3 regions of the Streptomyces sp. NPDC008137 genome follow, and region 1 is predicted to be linked to each of the others. Evidence: riboswitches for the same ligand, from Rfam matches in the RefSeq annotation. Region 1 holds a riboswitch; each other region holds the start of a gene.
The links. Region 1 has a riboswitch for thiamine pyrophosphate ahead of ACFZBT_RS14555 (thiamine ABC transporter substrate-binding protein). Riboswitches for the same ligand answer to the same signal wherever they lie in the genome.
Positions count from the first base shown of each region.

Region 2: linked by a shared signal. The riboswitch ahead of thiC (phosphomethylpyrimidine synthase ThiC) and the one ahead of ACFZBT_RS14555 (thiamine ABC transporter substrate-binding protein) in region 1 are both predicted to bind thiamine pyrophosphate.
Region 3: linked by a shared signal. The riboswitch ahead of thiO (glycine oxidase ThiO) and the one ahead of ACFZBT_RS14555 (thiamine ABC transporter substrate-binding protein) in region 1 are both predicted to bind thiamine pyrophosphate.

Region 1 is NZ_JBIBHN010000007.1:221,950-228,756, forward strand. It holds gene tsf (translation elongation factor Ts) at 1-609, shown strand, start outside; gene pyrH (UMP kinase) at 794-1,552, shown strand; gene frr (ribosome recycling factor) at 1,722-2,279, shown strand; gene ACFZBT_RS14540 (phosphatidate cytidylyltransferase) at 2,279-3,424, shown strand; gene ACFZBT_RS14545 (SRPBCC family protein) at 3,544-3,993, shown strand; gene rlmN (23S rRNA (adenine(2503)-C(2))-methyltransferase RlmN) at 4,063-5,169, shown strand; TPP riboswitch at 5,194-5,300, shown strand; gene ACFZBT_RS14555 (thiamine ABC transporter substrate-binding protein) at 5,424-6,461, shown strand; gene ACFZBT_RS14560 (ABC transporter permease subunit) at 6,437-6,807, shown strand, end outside.
Region 2 is NZ_JBIBHN010000009.1:223,633-230,439, reverse strand. It holds gene ACFZBT_RS17935 (YibE/F family protein) at 1-1,159, opposite strand, end outside; TPP riboswitch at 1,232-1,421, shown strand; gene thiC (phosphomethylpyrimidine synthase ThiC) at 1,414-3,198, shown strand; gene ACFZBT_RS17925 (hypothetical protein) at 3,319-4,185, opposite strand; gene ACFZBT_RS17920 (metallophosphoesterase) at 4,369-5,460, opposite strand; gene ACFZBT_RS17915 (substrate-binding domain-containing protein) at 5,772-6,807, opposite strand, start outside.
Region 3 is NZ_JBIBHN010000011.1:2,676-9,482, forward strand. It holds gene pknB (Stk1 family PASTA domain-containing Ser/Thr kinase) at 1-1,609, opposite strand, end outside; gene ACFZBT_RS19490 (thiazole synthase) at 1,800-2,597, opposite strand; gene thiS (sulfur carrier protein ThiS) at 2,600-2,800, opposite strand; gene thiO (glycine oxidase ThiO) at 2,797-3,966, opposite strand; TPP riboswitch at 3,964-4,075, opposite strand; gene ACFZBT_RS19505 (hypothetical protein) at 4,128-4,478, shown strand; gene ACFZBT_RS19510 (FAD-dependent oxidoreductase) at 4,511-5,752, shown strand; gene ACFZBT_RS19515 (Rv2175c family DNA-binding protein) at 5,830-6,195, shown strand; gene thiE (thiamine phosphate synthase) at 6,431-6,807, shown strand, end outside.

The DNA.
Region 1 (6,807 bases):
GAGCTGAAGTGCGAGACGGACTTCGTCGCCAAGGGTGACAAGTTCCAGGCCGTGGCCACCACCATCGCCGAGCACGTCGCCAAGACCTCCCCGGCCGACCTCGAGGCCCTGCTCGCCTCCGAGATCGAGGCCGGCAAGACCGTCCAGGCGTTCGTCGACGAAGCCAACGCCAACCTGGGCGAGAAGATCGTCCTGGACCGCTTCGCGCAGTTCGCCGACGGCTACGTGACGGCGTACATGCACCGCACGATGCCCGACCTGCCCCCGCAGATCGGTGTCCTCGTCGAGCTGGACAAGCCGAACGCCGAGATCGCCAAGGGCGTCGCCCAGCACATCGCCGCGTTCGCGCCGAAGTACCTCTCCAAGGAGGACGTGCCGGCCGAGGTCGTCGAGTCCGAGCGCCGCGTCGCCGAGGAGACCACCCGCGCCGAGGGCAAGCCCGAGGCCGCCCTGCCGAAGATCGTCGAGGGTCGCCTCAACGGCTTCTTCAAGGACGCCACGCTGCTCGGCCAGCCCTACGCGCTGGACAACAAGAAGTCCGTCCAGAAGGTACTGGACGAGGCCGGTGTCACCCTGAAGCGCTTCTCGCGCATCAAGGTCGGCATCTGAGTCCGTACCGCGATCGACGCCCGACCCCGATAAGGTCGGCAGCAGTCGTCCGTGTACGCCGTCACATGGGTGGCGGACGACAGCAGATCTGACAAGGAGGCCATTGCCGTATGGGATGCGAAACACGCCCCACCGGCAATGGCCTTCTTGGTATGCGCAACACGTGAAAGAGGCGGAATCCCCCATGACCACCAAGCCCCAGAAGAGCGACGACGGCAAAGTGCGCGGCCGGTTTCTGCTGAAGCTGTCCGGAGAGGCCTTCTCCGGTGGCGGGGGCCTGGGCGTCGACCCCGACGTGGTGCACAAGATCGCGCGCGAGATCGCGGCCGTCGTGCGTGACGGCGCGCAGGTCGCGGTCGTCATCGGCGGCGGCAACTTCTTCCGCGGTGCCGAACTCCAGCAGCGCGGCATGGACCGTGCCCGCTCCGACTACATGGGCATGCTCGGCACCGTCATGAACTGCCTCGCCCTCCAGGACTTCCTGGAGAAGGTCGGAGTGGAGACGCGCGTGCAGACCGCCATCACCATGGGTCAGGTCGCCGAGCCGTACATCCCGCTGCGCGCCGTACGGCACCTGGAGAAGGGCCGCGTGGTGATCTTCGGCGCCGGTATGGGCATGCCGTACTTCTCCACCGACACCACCGCCGCACAGCGCGCCCTGGAGATCGACGCCGAGGCGCTGCTGATGGGCAAGAACGGCGTGGACGGGGTCTACGACTCCGACCCGAAGACCAACCCGGACGCGGTCAAGTTCGACCACCTCGGCTACGGCGAGGTCATCACACGCGACCTCAAGGTCGCCGACGCCACGGCCGTCACGCTGTGCCGCGACAACAAGCTCCCGATCGTGGTCTTCGAGCTGCTGGCGGAGGGCAACATCGGACGCGCCGTCAAGGGTGAGAAGATCGGCACGCTCGTCGGGGACGCGGCCGACCGGGACTGAGCACCGACCCGCACCACCCCGTCCGGGGGACGGACGGGACGGAGGCGGGCCGGGGGATGGACAATGTCCTGCCGGTCGGGAACCGTGCAGGAAGAAGACGCGACGCAGCCGGCCGCCGCCCCACATGGAACCGCAGCCGGGCCTACTTCAAGACACGCAGGAGCAAGTGGTGATCGAAGAGACCCTCCTCGAGGCCGAGGAGAAGATGGAGAAGGCCGTCGTGGTCGCCAAGGAGGACTTCGCCGCGATCCGCACCGGCCGTGCGCACCCGGCGATGTTCAACAAGATCGTGGCCGACTACTACGGCGCGCCGACGCCGATCAACCAGCTGGCTTCGTTCTCCGTGCCGGAGCCGCGCATGGCGGTAGTGACCCCGTTCGACAAGACGGCCCTGCGCAACATCGAGCAGGCGATCCGTGACTCCGACCTGGGCGTCAACCCGAGCAACGACGGCAACATCATCCGGGTGGTGTTCCCCGAGCTGACCGAGGAGCGCCGCCGCGAGTACATCAAGGTCGCCAAGGGCAAGGGCGAGGACGCGAAGATCTCGATTCGCTCCGTGCGCCGCAAGGCCAAGGAGGCCATCGACAAGCTGATCAAGGACGGCGAGGTCGGCGAGGACGAGGGCCGCCGTGCGGAGAAGGAGCTCGACGACACCACCGCGAAGTACGTCGCGCAGGTGGACGAGCTCCTGAAGCACAAGGAAGCGGAGCTGCTCGAGGTCTGATGAACGACTCTTCCTGGGGGGCGCCGCCACAGGCCGGGTACTGGGGGCCCACCGACCAAGGGCATGGCCACGGGCACGTACAGAGCCCGGGCCACGTCCAGAGCCCTGGCCATGGGCACGTCCAGGGGGCCGCTCCGGCGGGTCCCGCATACGATGCGTATGAAGCGCCTCAGACTCGCCCCATGCCCATCGTGCCTGACGTAGCCGACCACGGCGAAAACCAGGATGACGGCCGGAGGGCTGCTCGGCTGAGCGGCCCCTCGGTCCGAAACGAGACGAATCCGGAACCCATGCCCGACGCCTCGCAGCCGGCCCCCAAGCCGCCGAAGAAGAGCGCGGGCCGCGACCTGAGTGCCGCCATAGGGGTCGGGGTCGGACTCGGCGCGGTGATCGTCGCGTCGCTGTTCGTCGTCAAGGCCGTGTTCGTCGGCGTCGTCGCGGTCGCCGTCGTGGTGGGTCTGTGGGAGCTGACCAAGCGGCTGGACGAACGCAAGGGCATCCGGGCGCCGCTCGTTCCGCTCGCGCTCGGCGGTGCCGCGATGGTCGTCTCCGGGTACGTCCGGGGCGCCGAGGGCGCCTGGGTCGCCATGGCGCTCACCACGCTGGCCGTGCTCGTCTGGCGCATGACGGAACCGCCCGAGGGCTACCTCAGGGATGTCACCGCGGGCGTCTTCGCGGCGTTCTACGTGCCGTTCCTGGCGACCTTCGTCGCGATGATGCTCACCGCGGACGACGGGCCGCAGCGGGTGCTCACCTTCCTGCTGCTCACGGTCGTCAGCGACACCGGTGCCTACGCCGTCGGCTGGCGCTTCGGCCGGACCAAGCTCGCCCCGCGCATCAGCCCCGGCAAGACCCGCGAGGGCCTGCTCGGCGCGGTCGCCTTCGCCATGGTCGCGGGGGCGCTGTGCATGGAGTTCCTCATCGACGACGGCGCCTGGTGGCAGGGCCTGGTGCTCGGCCTCGCGGTCGCTGTCACCGCCACGCTCGGCGACCTCGGCGAGTCCATGATCAAGCGGGACCTCGGCATCAAGGACATGGGCACGCTGCTGCCCGGTCACGGCGGCATCATGGACCGCTTGGACTCCCTGCTGCCCACGGCTCCGGTGGTGTGGCTGCTGCTCGTGCTGTTCGTGGGGTCCGGCTGAGCCGACCGACTTCGTCAGCGAGCCCCCGTCCGTCAGGGCGGGGGCTCGTCGCCGTCTCGGGGAGACGTCCAAGGGGGCGAAGTGGGACGATTTAGATGTACCTCCCAAAGGAGGCCATCATGGCCATCATCCGAGAGAGCATCGACGTCGACCGCCGTCCTGAGGAGGTCTACGACTACGTCATGGACACCCCGCGCATGCCGGAGTGGCAGCTGAGCGCCGTGTCCGCGGAACGCCTCGACGAGGGGCCCTTCGGTATCGGCTCCCGGGTCCGGGTCACCCGGCACATCGGTCGCCGTGTGATGCCGATGACCATGGAGGTCACGGAGTACGACCCACCGCACAGCTGGGGCATGCGCGGTGTCGACGGACCCGTCCGACCACGGGTGCACGGCGAGGTCGAGTCGTTCGACGAGGGGAAGCGCTCCCACGTGACGATCGACGTCGACGTCGAGGGCCACGGCGTCGGCAAGGTCCTGGTACCGCTCGTCGTCCGCCCCCAGGTTCGCAAGGAACTCCCGCGCAACGAGCAACTCCTCAAGAACCGGCTGGAGCACACGGGCGACTAGAACGCCTCTCTCCGGGTGCCGCGGGCGGGGCACGGGCCACCGCTGACGATCTGCGACACTGGTTGAGCCATGCCTAAGCCCGGAGAACTCACTTTCGTCGCCCCCCGCGGAGCCAAGAAGCCGCCGCGGCATCTCGCTGATCTCACTCCTGCCGAGCGCAAGGAGGCCGTCGCGGCTGTCGGGGAGAAGCCGTTTCGTGCCAAGCAGCTCTCGCAGCACTACTTCGCGCGGTACGCGCACGAGCCGGAGCAGTGGACCGACATTCCGGCCGGTGCCCGGGGGAAGCTGCGGGAGGCGTTGCTGCCCGAGCTGATGAGCGTAGTGCGGCATCTTTCGACCGACCAGGGCACTACGCGCAAGACGCTGTGGCGGCTGTTCGACGGGACGCTCGTGGAGTCCGTGCTGATGCGGTACCCGGACCGGGTGACCATGTGCATCAGCTCGCAGGCGGGGTGCGGGATGAACTGCCCGTTCTGCGCGACCGGGCAGGCGGGTCTGGACCGGAATCTGTCCACCGCCGAGATCGTGCACCAGATCGTCGACGGTATGCGGGCGCTCAGGGACGGGGAGGTTCCCGGTGGGCCCGCGCGGCTCAGCAACATCGTGTTCATGGGCATGGGTGAGCCGCTCGCCAACTACAACCGGGTCATCGGGTCCATCCGGCGGCTCACCGACCCCGAGCCCGACGGCGTGGGGCTCTCGCAGCGCGGGATCACCGTCTCGACGGTCGGTCTCGTGCCGGCGATCCACCGGTTCGCCGACGAGGGCTTCAAGTGCCGGCTGGCCATCTCGCTGCACGCTCCCGACGACGAGCTGCGCGACACCCTCGTCCCCGTGAACACGCGGTGGAAGGTGCGGGAGGTGCTGGACGCCGGGTTCGAGTACAGCGCCAAGTCCGGGCGGCGGCTGTCCATCGAGTACGCCCTGATCCGGGACATCAACGACCAGGCCTGGCGCGGTGACCGGCTCGGGCGGCTGCTCAAGGGCAAGCCGGTGCATGTGAATCTGATTCCGCTGAACCCGACGCCCGGGTCGAAGTGGACCGCCTCGCGGCCCGAGGACGAGAAGGCGTTCGTGGAGGCCATCGCGGCCCATGGTGTGCCGGTGACGGTCCGGGACACCCGTGGACAGGAGATCGACGGGGCGTGTGGTCAGCTCGCGGCCACCGAACGGTAGTCTGACCGTCGTACCAACACCTTCATATTCCGACAGGGGAGCGCCACAGCGCTGAGAGTGCGGCACACGGCCGCAGACCCTCCGAACCTGGCCCAGGTCATTCTGGGTAGGGAGATCGGTCATCACTCGAGCTGTTGCGCCCTGCCCGGGGCCACGGAAGTCCCGGGCGGGGCCGCGTCTTCTCCTGGTCATCCAGGAGGAATCCAGTGAGCAACAACAAGAAGCGGCTGACGGCCGTGGTCGTCGGGCTCGGGATGGTCAGCGGGCTGGCCGCGTGCGGGTCGTCCGGTGGCGGCCAGGGGTCCGGTGACGCCAAGACCGTGACCCTCGTCAGCCATGACTCGTGGGCCGCGTCCAAGGGGGTCATCGCCGCCTTCGAGAAGCAGTCCGGCTACAAGGTCAATGTCCTGGAGGACGGCGACGCCGGGCAGGCCGTGAACAAGGCGATCCTGACCAAGGACAACCCGCAGGGCGACGTCTTCTTCGGCGTCGACAACACCCTGCTCTCGCGAGCACTCGACAACGGGCTGTTCCAGCCGTACGAGGCGAAGGGCTCGGAGCAGATCAAGGCCGAGTACCGGGCCGACCAGGGCGAGCACCGGGTCACGCCCGTCGACACCGGCGACATCTGCGTCAACTACGACAAGAAGTACTTCGCCGATCACAAGCTGGAACCGCCGAAGAGCTTCGACGATCTCGTCAAGCCGCAGTACAAGAACCTGCTCGTGACCGAGAACGCCTCCGCCTCCTCGCCCGGCCTCGGGTTCCTGCTCGGCACCGCCGCGAAGTACGGCGACGACGGGTGGGAGGGGTACTGGAAGAAGCTCAAGGCCAATGGCGTGAAGGTCGTCGACGGCTGGGAGCAGGCCTACAACCAGGAGTTCTCCGGCTCGGCCGGCGGGAAGAAGGCCAAGGGCGATCGGCCGCTCGTCGTGTCGTACGCGTCCTCGCCGCCCGCTGAGGTTCTCTACGCCGAGCCCAAGCCGAGCAGCGCCCCGACCGGGGTCGCCGAGGGCACCTGCTTCCGGCAGGTCGAGTACGCCGGGCTGCTGAGCAACGCCAAGAACACCAAGGGCGGCAAGGCGCTGCTCGACTTCCTGGTCTCCGAGCGGTTCCAGGAGGACATGCCGCTCAACATGTTCGTGTACCCGGTGCGCGAGGGCGCCCAGGTACCGCCGGAGTTCGAGAAGTTCGGGCCGCAGGCGAAGGATCCCGAGACCCTGGACCCGGCGAAGATCGCCGAGAACCGTGATCAGTGGGTCAAGTCGTGGACCTCACTCGTACTCAAGTAGCCGGCCGGAAGCGGGGCGCGGCGGCGCGGTTCGGGCTCATCGCCCTGCCCGTCGCGTTCTTCGCCGCGTTCTTCGCCTACCCGGTCGCCGCGATCGTCGCGCGCGGCCTGAAGGTCGAGGGGGTCTGGGGGTTCGGGCGGATCGGGGAGGTGCTGGCGCAGTCCGACGTGCGGCACGTCCTGTGGTTCACCACCTGGCAGGCGTTCGTCTCCACCGCGCTCACCCTGCTGATCGCGCTCCCCGGCGCGTACGTCTTCGCGCGCTTCGACTTCCGGGGCAAGCAGGTGCTGCGGGCTGTCGTGACCGTCCCGTTCGTGCTGCCCACGGTCGTCGTCGGTACGGCGTT
Region 2 (6,807 bases), on a different contig from region 1:
TGAACACCGAGCCGAGGACGCCGATCAGCAGCAGGGAGATGAGGGTGCCGAGCACCGCCACGGAGGTCCGTGCGGACAGGCCGTGACACATGTACAGGGCGATGAGCATGATGGCGCTCGCGCCCACCACCGCCACGACCAGCGGGTTCGATCCCTGCAGGATCGCGGGCAGGATGAAGAAGTTCAGTACCAGGAAGCTCATGGCCAGTGCGATGAGGGCCATGACCCCCCGCAGCCGCCCGACGACCACGACGGCGACCGCGAAGATGCCGGCCAGCACGGCCAGGGGCAGACGGCGATTGACGTCGGTGACCGAGTACTGCAGGTCCTTCGGTGCGGAGGGCTCGTAGGCGACCACGACCTTCTGGCCCTCATGCAACTGGCGGGACTGGTCCGGCTGGATGATCTCGGTGAAGGTGCGGCCCTTGTCCTTGCCGCTGTCGACCCGGATCGTCGCCCGCTTGCAGGTGCCCTTCTCCTGCTGCACCGCGGAGGAGCCCTCGGCGGTGGAGGTGTCGCCGGTCGGCGGGACTCCGGAAGCGCCGGCCTCCTTGCAGCTGATCTCCACGACCTTGGTGACGGAGGCCTGCTCGGTCTGCCGGTCGAAGCCGACGCCGGTGCGCTCGTGCGACGGGGCGCCGCCCGGCCACAGCACAACGAGACCGACCAGCACGGCCGCGCCGAACGGGATCAGGATCGCCGCGATGATCTTGCGCAGATGCATGGAGACGGGCGCTGCCGGACCGTGGCTGTGCGAGTGCCCGTGTCCGCCACCTGGCGCGGAACCGGGGCCGTGTCCGTGGCCGTCGCCCCCGCCGGTCCCGGATCCGTGCCCGTGCCCGTGGCCGTCGCCCCCGCCGGTCCCGGAACCGTGCCCGTGCCCGCCTCCGGAACCCGGGCCGTGACCGTCGCCGGGAGGGAATCCATGCCCACCGGCTGAACCGCCACCCTGGCCGTTGCCCGGCCCGAACCCCCCGGCCGAGCCGGAAACACGCTCACCACCGTCCCCGGGCCCGGCCCCGGACCCGAAACCCGCCCCAGGCCCATACCCGGCCCCGGGGACGAAGTCGTGGCCGTCTCCCCGGCCGTTGCCGCTTCCGGCACCGGATCCGCGGGGCGGCTCGGGCGGTGGGTAAGGGGGACGCTGCGTCGTGGTCACCGACCGATCATCGCAAGAACAAGGGGGGCCCTCTGTTCACCGCGCCAGAATTGCCGCTAGCGTGGAGCCACCTTTTGTACACGCGGGAGCTCGGAGCACCGGGCTGAGAGGGCGCTGACCTCCGTCCCAGCGATGTTTCACATGAAACATCACCGAAGTCGAGTGATGTTTCACACGGAACGTCGGCAGACGGAAGCCGCTGCGTCGACCGCCGAACCTGTTACCGGGTAATGCCGGCGTAGGGAGTAGGTCTCATGACCGACAAGGACGCACGCACGCCTGCCTCCGTTCAGGACGCACAGTCCGAGGAGGCCGGGAAGTCCATCGGCTGGCACAAGGCGTACGTCGAGGGCACTCGCCCCGACCTGCGCGTGCCGGTTCGTCAGGTGCATCTCACCAACGGCCAGGCCGTCACGCTGTACGACACGTCGGGCCCCTACACCGATCCACTCGTCGACACCGACGTCCGCAGGGGCCTGCCGCCGCTGCGGGAGAACTGGATCATCTCCCGCGGTGACACCGAGGAGTACGCGGGCCGCCCCGTCCGCCCCGAGGACGACGGCATCAAGCACACCTCGCCCCGCGGCGGCCTCCGCAACCTCGACGCCGTCTTCCCCGGCCGCCCGCGCCAGCCGCGTCGCAGCCGGGACGGCCAGGCGGTCACGCAGCTCGCGTACGCCCGCCGCGGCGAGATCACACCCGAGATGGAGTACGTGGCCATCCGGGAGAACGTCTCGCCCGAGGTGGTCCGCGACGAGATCGCCGCGGGCCGGGCCGTGCTGCCGGCCAACGTCAACCACCCGGAGATCGAGCCGATGATCATCGGCAAGAGGTTCCTGGTGAAGGTCAACGCCAACATCGGCAACTCCGCGGTGACGTCCTCCATCGAGGAGGAGGTCGAGAAGATGACCTGGGCGACCCGCTGGGGCGCCGACACGGTCATGGACCTCTCCACCGGCCGCAACATCCACACCACGCGTGAGTGGGTGCTGCGCAACTCCCCCGTCCCCATCGGCACCGTGCCGCTCTACCAGGCCCTGGAGAAGGTCGACGGCCGGGCTGAGGACCTGACCTGGGAGGTCTACAAGGACACGGTCATCGAACAGGCCGAGCAGGGCGTGGACTACATGACGGTCCACGCGGGCGTGCGCCTGGCCTATGTGCCGCTGACGGCCAACCGCAAGACGGGCATCGTCTCCCGCGGCGGCTCGATCATGGCCGCCTGGTGCCTCGCGCACCACCGGGAGTCGTTCCTGTACGAGCACTTCGAGGAACTCTGCGAGATCCTCGCCGCGTACGACGTCACCTACTCGCTCGGCGACGGCCTGCGCCCCGGCTCGATCGCGGACGCCAACGACGAGGCCCAGTTCGCGGAACTGCGAACTCTCGGGGAACTCAACCGGATCGCCAAGCGTTTCAACGTACAGACCATGATCGAAGGCCCGGGCCATGTCCCGATGCACAAGATCAAGGAGAACATCGACCTTCAGCAGGAGATCTGCGATGAAGCTCCGTTCTATACGCTCGGCCCGCTGACCACGGACGTCGCCCCGGCGTACGACCACATCACCTCCGGCATCGGTGCCGCGATGATCGCCTGGTGGGGCACGGCGATGCTGTGTTACGTCACACCCAAGGAGCACTTGGGCCTGCCGAACCGTGACGACGTCAAGACCGGCGTCATCACCTACAAGATCGCCGCGCACGCGGCCGACGTAGCCAAGGGACACCCCGGTGCCCAGGAGTGGGACGACGCGCTGTCCGACGCCCGCTTCGAGTTCCGGTGGGAGGACCAGTTCAACCTGGCCCTCGACCCGGACACGGCACGGGAGTTCCACGACGAGACCCTGCCGGCTGAGCCCGCCAAGACGGCTCACTTCTGCTCGATGTGCGGCCCCAAGTTCTGCAGCATGAAAATCTCGCAGGACATCCGCCGTGAACACGGCGGCACCCGGACCGAGATCGAGGAGGGCATGGCCCAGAAGTCGAAGGAGTTCGCGGCTAGCGGGAACCGGGTGTACCTGCCGATCGCGGACTGATCCGGCCGTGCGCAGGCCGCGAGGCCGACCGCACACAGGCCACTGGGGCCGAGGGCTGGGGACATCTGGTCCCTGGCTCTGGCCCCTTGGCCTGCGGATCGGAACGGAACGGAACCAGCGCTACTCCGGCTGGTGCTCCGGTCCTCCATAGTCGGGGCTGGTGTAGTCCGGGCTGCTGTAGCTCGGCCGCGAGCCGCGGTGGCCTTCGTCCGGGCTGGTGAAACCCGGGCGGTCGTAGCCGAGGTGCGGGATGCGGCTGATCGGCGCGGACGAGGAGGTGTGGTGCAGCGCGGCCGCCGCGTCCGGGCTGACGAGTGCCTCTCGCAGGAAGGGCAGGATGCCGCGCTCCAGCAGGGCCTCGTGCCAGGCCTCCCTGGCCAGGGCCACCTCCTTGTGCAGTTCGTCGTACGGACCGCCTTCGGCCGTCGGCTTGTTGCGCAGGGCGGTGAGCAGCAGTCCCACCGCGGCGACGAGGATCGCGACCGCGGTCACGGCGCCGAACACCCAGCCCGTGGTGAGCATGGTCCGGGCGAACGCCTGCTCGGGATCGAGCATCTGCAGGATGTAGCCGACGAGCAGGAAGATCGCGGCGGCGGTCCCGGCCAGGACGGGTGCGAGGACGGCGACGATGGCCACGGCGCCCGCGCCGGCGGTCTCGGCGACCTCGCCCATGGCGGCGGCCAGCCCCGCCGGGCCCGTGCCCGGTTCGGAGGAGCCGGTCTCGCGCGCGGCCGGTGTGCCGGACGACGCCGGCTGGCGCAGTTCCTCACGGACCTTGACGTAGTGCTGGTATTCGGTCGACGCGGCTGCCGTGATGAGCGCGGTGGCGTTCAGCGCCATGGTGCGCAGTTGTTCCGAGTTCAGCCGCTGTCCGACGGCGCTCAGTTCCGGACGGTGTGGGGCGGAGCGCAGCACCTCATCGAGGATCCGCTCGTATTCCTGGCGGTCCTCGCTCAGCAGGTGCTGCGGAACGCTGTTCATGTGCATCCCCCGATGCTCCGTAGGGCTTGGGGCTCGGCATGCTGACGAGCCGTCGGGCAGAAACGGAGGGGAGCCTGCTACGGATAAGCCGATGGTAGAGCCGTGGAGGTGGGCGGTGACAGGGGGTTTACCGAAATTGGCCCTTCAGCCGTCCGGTCCTGTGACGGGAAACGCCTGCCCGGTGAACGTTCACGTAGCCAGGGGCAGTTGCTGGACCAGCAGTTTTCCGGCCATGGTCACGCCGCCGTCCATCGCGATGGCGAGTCCGTCGGCGTAGACGTGCGGTCCCTCGATCACCGGGTCGCCGCTGTCCTCGTCCTCTTCGGAGCCGACCTCGCCCAGCAGATACGGAATCGGGCTGTGCCCGTGAACGATGCGGGTGCCCCCGTACGTATCGAGCAGGGAGCGCACGGCGTCCGCGCCGCCCTCGTCGCGGAAGGAGAACCGCTTGGTGAACTTGCGGAACAGGTCCCAGACCTCGTCCGCGTCGTTGCGCGTGATCGTCTCGCGGACGGTGTCGTTGACCTCTTCGATGGAGCGGCCGTAGTCGAGGTAGGCGGTGGTGTCGGAGTGGACGAGCAGATGGCCGTCGACCTCCTCCACGGCGTCGAGACGGGACATCCACTGCAGGTGGTGGTCCTGGAGGCGGTCCATGTCGGTCTTCTGGCCGCCGTTGAGCAGCCAGGCCGCCTGGAAGGTGGCGGTGCCCGCGCCGGAGTTGACGGGGGTGTCGCCGAACCGCTTGGCGCCGAGCAGCAGCAGCTCGTGGTTGCCCATGAGCGCCTTGCAGTAGCCGCCGGCCGCGGCCGCCTCGGCGGACAGCCGCATCACCAGGTCGATGACGCCGATGCCGTCCGGGCCGCGGTCGGTGAAGTCGCCGAGGAACCACAGCCGGGCGGTGCCCGCGCACCAGTTGCCTTCGGCGTCGAGGAGGCCTTTCTCCTGCAGAGCGGCCACCAGCTGGTCGAGATAGCCGTGGACGTCGCCCACGACGTACAGCGGGCCCTGTCCGGTGTTCGGGGGCGGGGCCGCGGCGGTTTCGGGGTCGACGGTCACCTGGACAGTGTCACCCCGGTTGACCACGGGAAGGTCGCGCTGGGTCGGCGTGTATCCCTCGGGATAGGTCTCCTCGGGCGGCGGAGCGACCTCGCCGGGGCTCGTGCTCTGGACGTACGGACCGGCCTCGTGGACGTACGCGGGCACCCGGAAGTCGCGCAACGTCGCCGTGCGCTCCACCTCGGGTCCCTGACCGGCCCCCTGAGTCATCGACCCCTCCACCATCCAGCCGCATCTGCACCGCATCGGACTGCCTGGTCGTAGCGGCCCGCCGGTGTCGTGGGCCCATCATAGGAATGCGGATCGCGCCATGTGATGACCCAGGGGTGGTGAATCAGAGCAAGAGTCCAGTTCACCGCGGCTTTCGCCCCGATTGGGCCGGGCTTTGACCACCGTGTGACCGTCCTCGCTTTCCTTCTCTTCGCGAGAACGATCCCTTCTCTCCGGGGGACCGGCCCTGTTTCTCCCCAGGCACGGGACTGTCCCCTCGACCGGGTCCGAGGTACCGGACCCGGGGGTTCCCCGGTACCGGGGAACTACGCCCCCTCGGGGGACCGCGGCGGGCTGACCGTCGTGCGCGGCGGGCGTCGCTGGGACGACGTGCGCACGATCAGCTCCGTCGGTATCACCTGTTCCACCGGACGGTCGGACTCCACGCCCTCGATGGCGTCGATGAGGAGTTGTACCACTGCCGTGCCGATGCGGCGCGGCTTCAGGGAGAGGGTGGTGATGGGGGGCTCGGTGTTGGCGTACACGGTGGACTCGCTGCAGCAGACCAGCAGCAGGTCGTCCGGTACGCGCAGGCCGTAGCGGCGCGCGGCGGCGAGCAGGTCGGTGCCGTTCGGGTCGAACAGCCCGTAGACCGCGTCGGGCCGGTCGGGGCGGGCGAGGAGCCGGTCGGCGGCGACGGCGCCCGCGCACGGATCGTGCGCCGGATAGGCCTCGTACACCGGATCCTGGCCGACGCGCTCGCACCAGCGCAGGTACGCGGTGGTCGACAGATGGGTGTACGTGTCCGTCGTCGTGCCGGTCAGCAGGCCGATGCGGCGGGCGCCGGCGTCGGCCAGGTGGTCGAGGATGCCGAGGACGGCGGCCTCGTGGTCGTTGTCGACCCAGGCCGTGACCGGCAGGGAGCCGGCCGGGCGGCCGTCGGAGACGACCGGCAGGCCCTGTCGGGCGAGTTCGCTGACGACCGGGTCCTGGTCGGAGGGGTCGATGACGACCGTGCCGTCCAGGGCGACGTTCGACCACACGTCGTGGCGGGAGGTCGCGGGCAGGATGACGAGGGCGTAGCCGCGGGCGAGCGCGGCGGAGGTGGCGGCTCGCGCCATCTCGGCGAAGTACGCGAACTCGGTGAAGGTGAAAGGTTCATCCCCGTACGTCGTCACGGTCAGGCCGATGAGTCCCGACTTGCCGGTACGGAGTGTCCGGGCGGCGGCCGAGGGCCGGTAGCCGAGCCGGTCGGCCACCTCGCGGACATGGCGCCGGGTGGCGTCCGGGAGCCGGCCCTTGCCGTTGAGGGCGTCGGAGACGGTCGTGATGGAGACTCCGGCGGCGGCGGCCACGTCTCTG
Region 3 (6,807 bases), on a different contig from region 1:
TGAGCCCGGCGTCCTGCAGCTGCGCCTTCGCGTCGGCTTCGTCCGCGCCGGTGACATCGGGGATGTCGATGGGGCTGCCCTTGCTGACGACCAGCGCGACGGCCGTGCCCGCGCGGACCTTGGTGCCGTCGGCGGGCCGCGCGGAGATCACCGAGCCCCTCGGAACGTCCTCGCTGAACTCCCGGGTGACCATGCCCGGCTCAAGACCGTCCTCCTTCAGCTGGGCCCGCGCCCTGGCCAGCTTCTGGCCCTCCAGGGCGGGCACCCGCACGGTCTCGGGGCCGTCGGACACGGTGATGCTCACCGCGTCGTTGCCACGGATGCGCGACCCGGGCTTCGGGTCGGTGCTGATGATCTGGCCCCGCTCCACGGTGTCGCTGTAGGCGTGCTCCACCTTGCCGAGATCCAGCCCGGCGGCCTCCAGCCGGCTCTCGGCCTCGGTCTGGGTCTTCGCCAGCAGCGGGGGGACCTCGGTGAACTGGCCCGAGTTGATGTACCAGATGCCGCCGCCGAGACCCAGTACGAGCAGCACGGCGACGACGATCGCCAGCGGGCCGCGCCGGGACCCCGGGCGGCGCCGGGACGGCGGCGGCGGGGACTCGAAACGACTGGTGCGGTTGAGCGCCGCCTCGGACGTCTCGTCGTCCTCGTTGACCGGCAGCGGGCGCAGTGTGGTCAGCGCGCGCGGGATCACACTCGTACGGTCGTCGGCGCCGTCGTGCTCCGCGGAGAGCGCCTGCGGCGGCACCATGTCCAGCTGCTCCGCGCTCAGCCCGGCGCGCCCGTCGCGGACCCGCGCGAGCAGCGCCACCGCGTCGTGCGGGCGGACGTCCGGAGTGCGGGCGGTCGCCGAGGCGACCATCTCGTCCAGTTCGTAGGCCAGACCGGGCACGGCGGCCGACGGCGGCGGGACGTCCTCGTGCAGGTGCTTGTACAGGATCACGGCCGGGGAGTCCGCGTCGTGCGGCTTGTCGCCGGTCAGCATCTCGTACAGCATCACCCCGCACGCGTACACGTCGACGCGGGGGTCCGCGGTGCCGTTCTCTATCTGCTCGGGCGCGAGGTACGCGACCGTGCCGAGCACGGTCCCCGTGGTGTTCGTCACCGTGTCCACGGCACGGACGAGCCCGAAGTCGGCGACCTTCACCCGGCCGTCGTCCCCTATCAGGACGTTCTCGGGCTTCATGTCCCGGTGCACGAACCCGGCGCGGTGGGCGGCGCCCAGCGCGGCCAGCACCGGCTCCAGGATGTCCAGGGCGGCGCGCGGCTGCAGGGCCCCGCGCTCGCGCAGCACGTCCCGCAGGGTGCAGCCCGCGACGTACTCCATGGCGAGGTAGACGTAACTGCCGTCGGTGCCCTGGTCGAAGACCTGCACCACGTTCGGATGGGCCAGTCGGGCGACGGACTTCGCCTCGCGGATGAACCGCTCGACGAACGAGCCGTCCACCGCGAGCGAGGGATGCATCACCTTGAGCGCGAGAACGCGGTCCAGCCGGGTGTCCACAGCCCGGTAGACCGTCGCCATCCCGCCGACGGCGATCCGCGCGTCGATGCGATACCGGCCGTCGAGCACCTGCCCGACCAAGGGGTCCTGAAGGGTCGTGTCCACGCAGGCGAGTGTACGAGCCACGACCGACACCCCGCCGCCCCGGCCGTTTCCGGGGCGGGACTGCAGCCGACCTGTGACGTGTGACCGACCCCGCTGCGGGCATGCGTGCCGCTAGGGGCGGCACGGGTGGGCGCAGCGGCACCCCGCCACGCCGGGCTGCGCACCCACCCGCCCCAGCGACATCGCACAGCTACTGGAAAGCAGGCCGCTCCGGATCGAGCACGGCGACACCCTCTGTCGGCGAAGACGCCTCCGCGAAATGCCGCCGGGGAATACGCCCGGCCCGGTACGCCAACCGCCCGGCCTCCACCCCGTGTCGCATGGCGGCAGCCATCAGCACCGGCTCCTGCGCCCGCGTCACCGCCGAGGCGAGCATCACACCCGCGCACCCCAGCTCCATCGCCAGCGCCGCGTCCGACGCCGTACCGGCCCCGGCGTCCAGAATCACCGGCACCCCCGCCCGCTCGACGATCAGCTGGAAGTTGTGCGGGTTGCGGATACCGAGCCCGGACCCGATCGGCGAGCCCAGCGGCATGATCGCCGCGCAGCCCACGTCCTCCAGCTTCCGCGCCAGCACCGGGTCGTCGTTGGTGTACGGCAGCACCGTGAACCCGTCGTCGACCAGCGTCTCGGCCGCCTCCAGCGTCTCGATCGGGTCCGGCAGCAGCGTCCGCTCGTCGGCGATGACCTCCAGCTTCACCAGGTCGGTGCCGAGGGCCTCGCGCGCCAGACGGGCGGTGAGGACGGCCTCTCCGGCGGTGAAACAGCCCGCCGTGTTGGGCAGCACCCCGATGCCGAGCCGGTCCAGGACGGACAGCACGGAACCGTGCACCGAGGGGTTCACCCGGCGCATCGCGACGGTCGTCAGCTCCGTGCCCGAGGCGACGAGCGACCGCTCCAGCACGTCCAGGCTGGGCGCCCCGCCCGTACCCATGATCAGGCGGGACGTGAAGGACGTACCCCCGAGGACAAACGGATCGTCGGCCATGGTCAGCCTCCTTGGACTGCGGTGAGGACTTCCACGCGGTCCCCCTCGGCGAGGGACGTGGACGGCCACCGCGTGCGTGGGACGACGGTTTCGTTGAGGGCGGCTGCCACTCCGGAGGGCGAGGTGGTGAGCGACCTCACGACGGTGTCGAGAGCCGTCCCGGGCCTGACGTCCCGGGGCTCGCCGTTGACGGAGATGTTCATACGGGCTGCTCCGTGAGTGCGGTGGCGGTACTGAAGCGCTTCGGGGTGAAGGGACGGGCCTCCTCGGGCAGTTCGCCCGCCGTCAGGACGTGCGCCATGGCGTCGCCGGTCACCGGTGTCAGCAGGACACCGTTGCGGTAGTGCCCGGTGGCCAGCAGCAGTCCCTCCAGACCGGTCGGGCCGAGCAGCGGCGCGTTGTCGGGGGAGCCCGGCCGCAGTCCCGCCCGGGTCTCCGTGAACGGCAGCTCGGTGATGCCAGGGACCAGCTCGTGCGCATCACGCAGCAGCTCGTACACGCCGCCCGCGGTCACGGTGGTGTCCCAGCCCGTCTCCTCGCTGGTCGCCCCGATGACCAGCTCGCCGCTCTCGCGCGGCACCAGGTAGACATGGCTGCCGCGCACGACCGCGCGCACGGTCCGGCTCAGGAAAGGGCCGTGCCGCGCCGGCATGGTCAGCCGTACGACCTGCCCCTTCACCGGTCGCACGGGAGGCAGCACGTCCTCGGGGACGCCCGCGAGCCGTCCGCTGAGGCTGCCCCCGGCCAGTACCACCTGCCCGGCGTCCAGCGCCGTCCCGTCGGCCGTGACGACGCCCGCGGCCCGGTCCCGTACGACGGTGAGGCGCTCCGCCCACGCCCGGTGGAAGACCACTCCCGCCCGCTCGCACGCCGTCACCAGCGCCCCGGACAGCCGTCGCGGGTCGATCTGGTGGTCTCCGTCGACCCGCAGCCCGCCGCGCACGCCCGGCGCGAGCATCGGCTCCAGGCGGCGGCACTCCCGCCCCGACAGCCACTGCGACTCCAGGCCGGACTGCTGCTGCAGGGTGTGCAGTTCGCGCAGATGGGCCCGGTCGTCGGCGTCCAGGGCGACGGCGAGCGTGCCGCAGCGGCGGTAGCCGAGGTCGTGGCCCGTGAGGTCGGAGAGCTCGGCCGCGAAGTCCGGGTAGCGCCGGGCGGAGGCGAGGTTCAGGCCCAGCAGGGTCTGCTCGCCGTAGTGCAGTTCCGTGACGGCGGCCAGCATGCCGGCCGCCACCTGTGCGGCCCCGCCGCCCGGCTCGGGGTCCACCACGGCCGTGGCCAGCCCGCGCTGTGCGGCCCGCCACGCGGTGACCAGGCCGATGATGCCGCCCCCTACGACGAGGACGTCTGACGTTCGTGTACGCGGCATGGGCGTCCAGCCCCTCCCTTCGCCGGCATGACCCGGATCAGGTTCGTACGGTCGGAGGCCGCCAGCCTCCCTCTCAGCCCGGTGCGTCCGGGCTCCCGCGAGTGCTCTACGTTGGCCACCCTAGCCCGATGCCGTATGTCGCAGTAAGGGAGCCTCCGTCCATGGCCCGATCCCTCGACGGTCTTCTCCTGGCCCCGGTCGCCGACCAGGCGCCCGGCCAGGTGGGGACCCGCACCCGGTTCACCTACCACGAGAAGGACGGTGAAATCTGGGCCGAGTACACGGGCGGCGACGTCGTACGCGGCCATCTCGTGGGTACCCGGGACGGTGACCGGCTGGACTTCCGGTACGTACAACTCAAGCAGGACGGAACCACGTCCTCCGGGCACTGCGCGTCGACGGTCGTGGAACTGCCCGACGGGCGGGTGCGGCTGGAGGAGACCTGGGAGTGGGAGTCGCAGCAGGGCAGCGGGACGAGCGTTGTGGAGCAGGTCACTGCGCATGAGCACTGACTGACAAAACGTCAGGTGTCTATGGTGATCAGGTGAGCGAGCAGACGCAGGAACCAGGTCCGTCCGCGCCCGGGCGCGTGGTCGTGGCGGGTGCGGGCATGGCCGGTGTGCAGACCGCGGTCGCCCTGCGGGAGCAGGGCTTCACCGGCACCGTGACCCTCATCGGCGCCGAGCCCCACCAGCCCTATGACCGGCCCCCGTTGTCCAAGGCCGTCCTGCTGGGCAAGGCCGAGGGCTCCGCCTTCGACCTCGACTTCGAGGCCCTCGGCATCGAACTGCGACTCGGCTGCGAGGTGCTGGGCCTGCGCCCGGACGACCATGAGCTGGACACCGGGGACGGGCCCGTGCCGTACGACGTCCTCGTCGTCGCGACCGGCGCCGAACCGGTCCGGCTGCCCGGGGCGGAGGGCGTGCCGGGCGTGCACCTGCTGCGCACCCTGGATGACGCCGAGCGGCTGCGGCCCGTGCTGGCCCGCAAGCACGACATCGTGGTCGTCGGTGCGGGCTGGATCGGCGCCGAGTTCGCCACGGCCGCGCGCGAGGCGGGCTGCGCGGTGACCGTCGTGGAGGCCGCCGAACGGCCGCTCGCCGGGGCACTGCCCGCCGAGGTCGCCGCCCCGATGGCCGGCTGGTACGCCGACGCTGGTGCGGTCCTGCGCACCCACGCGCGCGTGGAGCGCGTCGAGCCCGGCGCGGTGCTCCTCGACGACGGCACGCGGCTGCCCGCGGGCGCGGTCGTGGTCGGCATCGGCGCCCGCCCCGCCACGGCCTGGCTGGCCGGCTCCGGAGTGGAACTCGGTCCCCAGGGCGAGATCATCTCCGACCAGCACCTGCGGACATCGGCGCCGGAGGTGTACGCCGTCGGCGACTGCGCCTCCTTCCCCTCGGGGCGGTACGGCGAGCGCCTGCTGGTGCACCACTGGGACAACGCCCTCCAGGGGCCGCGCACCGTGGCCCTGAACATCGTCGGCCGGGCCTCGGGGGAGACCCCGGCGGTGTACGACCCGGTGCCGTATTTCTGGTCCGAGCAGTTCGGGCGGTTCGTGCAGTACGCCGGGCACCACGCCGGCGCCGACACGACCCTGTGGCGGGGCGACCCGGCCGGGCCGGCCTGGACGGTGTGCTGGCTCCGTGGTGACCGGCTGGTCGCGCTGCTGGCGGTGGGCCGGCCCCGGGACCTGGCGCAGGGGCGCCGTCTGATCGAGTCGGGTGCCACCATGAATCCGGTGCTGCTGGAGGACCCCGCCAGGCCGCTGAAGGCGGCGACGGCGTAGCTGTCGGGGGCCCGCGACCGGCCCGGGCGGGCCGGGCTGACTTCCGACTGTCAGTGGGGGATGGCAGGCTGGTTTCCGTGACCGAGATTGACGCAAAGATCGATGCTCTCGTCCCCGCCTGGCTCACCCTGCCCGACATCGCCGAACAGTTCGGTGTCGAGGTGACGCGTGTGCGGCAGCTGGTCAAGGACGGCCAGCTCATCGCCGTACGCCGAGGTGAGAACCGCGCGCTGCACGTCCCCGCCGCCTTCATCGACGGAGACAAGGTCGTCAAGGGCCTGTCCGGGACCCTGACGCTCCTGCGGGACGACGGCTTCACGGACGAGGAGATGCTGGAGTGGCTCTTCACCCCCGACCCGAGCCTGCCCGGCACCCCGGCGCAGGCCCTGAGTGAGAATCGCGGCACGGAGGTGAAGCGCCGCGCCCAGGCGCTCGCGGTCTGACCCGGCCTCGACCGACCAACCGGCCGGCGCCGTGCGAGCGGGGCCGGACCTGAAGAACTGCCCGGAGCGGGCCGTGGCCCCCGGAGGTCACGGCCCCGGGTTGGCTCGCGCCCGCTCGGGGTGCGGGCTGTCGCCGGCAGCGTGGCCTGGCCGTCCCGCCGGCGCCGGCACGGGGCGCTTCGGAGCCCTGGTCGCACCCCGTACGCCACCGCCACCGACACCCAGGGGGACCCTGATGCCCGCCACCGCCGCCACCACCGCACGGGCCCAGCTCGCCGACGCCCGGGTCTACCTCTGCACCGACGCCCGCGAGCGGCAGGGCGATCTCGTGGAGTTCCTCGACGCCGTGCTGGCCGGCGGGGTCGACATCGTGCAGTTGCGGGACAAGGGCATGGAGGCGGGCGAGGAGCTGGAGCGGCTGGCCGTCTTCGCCGACGCCTGCGCCCGGCACGGAAAGCTGCTCGCGGTCAACGACCGCGCGGACGTCGCCCACGCCGCCGGATCCGACGTGCTGCACCTCGGCCAGGGCGACCTCCCGGTCCCGGCTGCCCGCGCGATCCTCGGCGACGACGTCCTGATCGGCCGGTCCACGCACGCCGAGTCCGAGGCCGC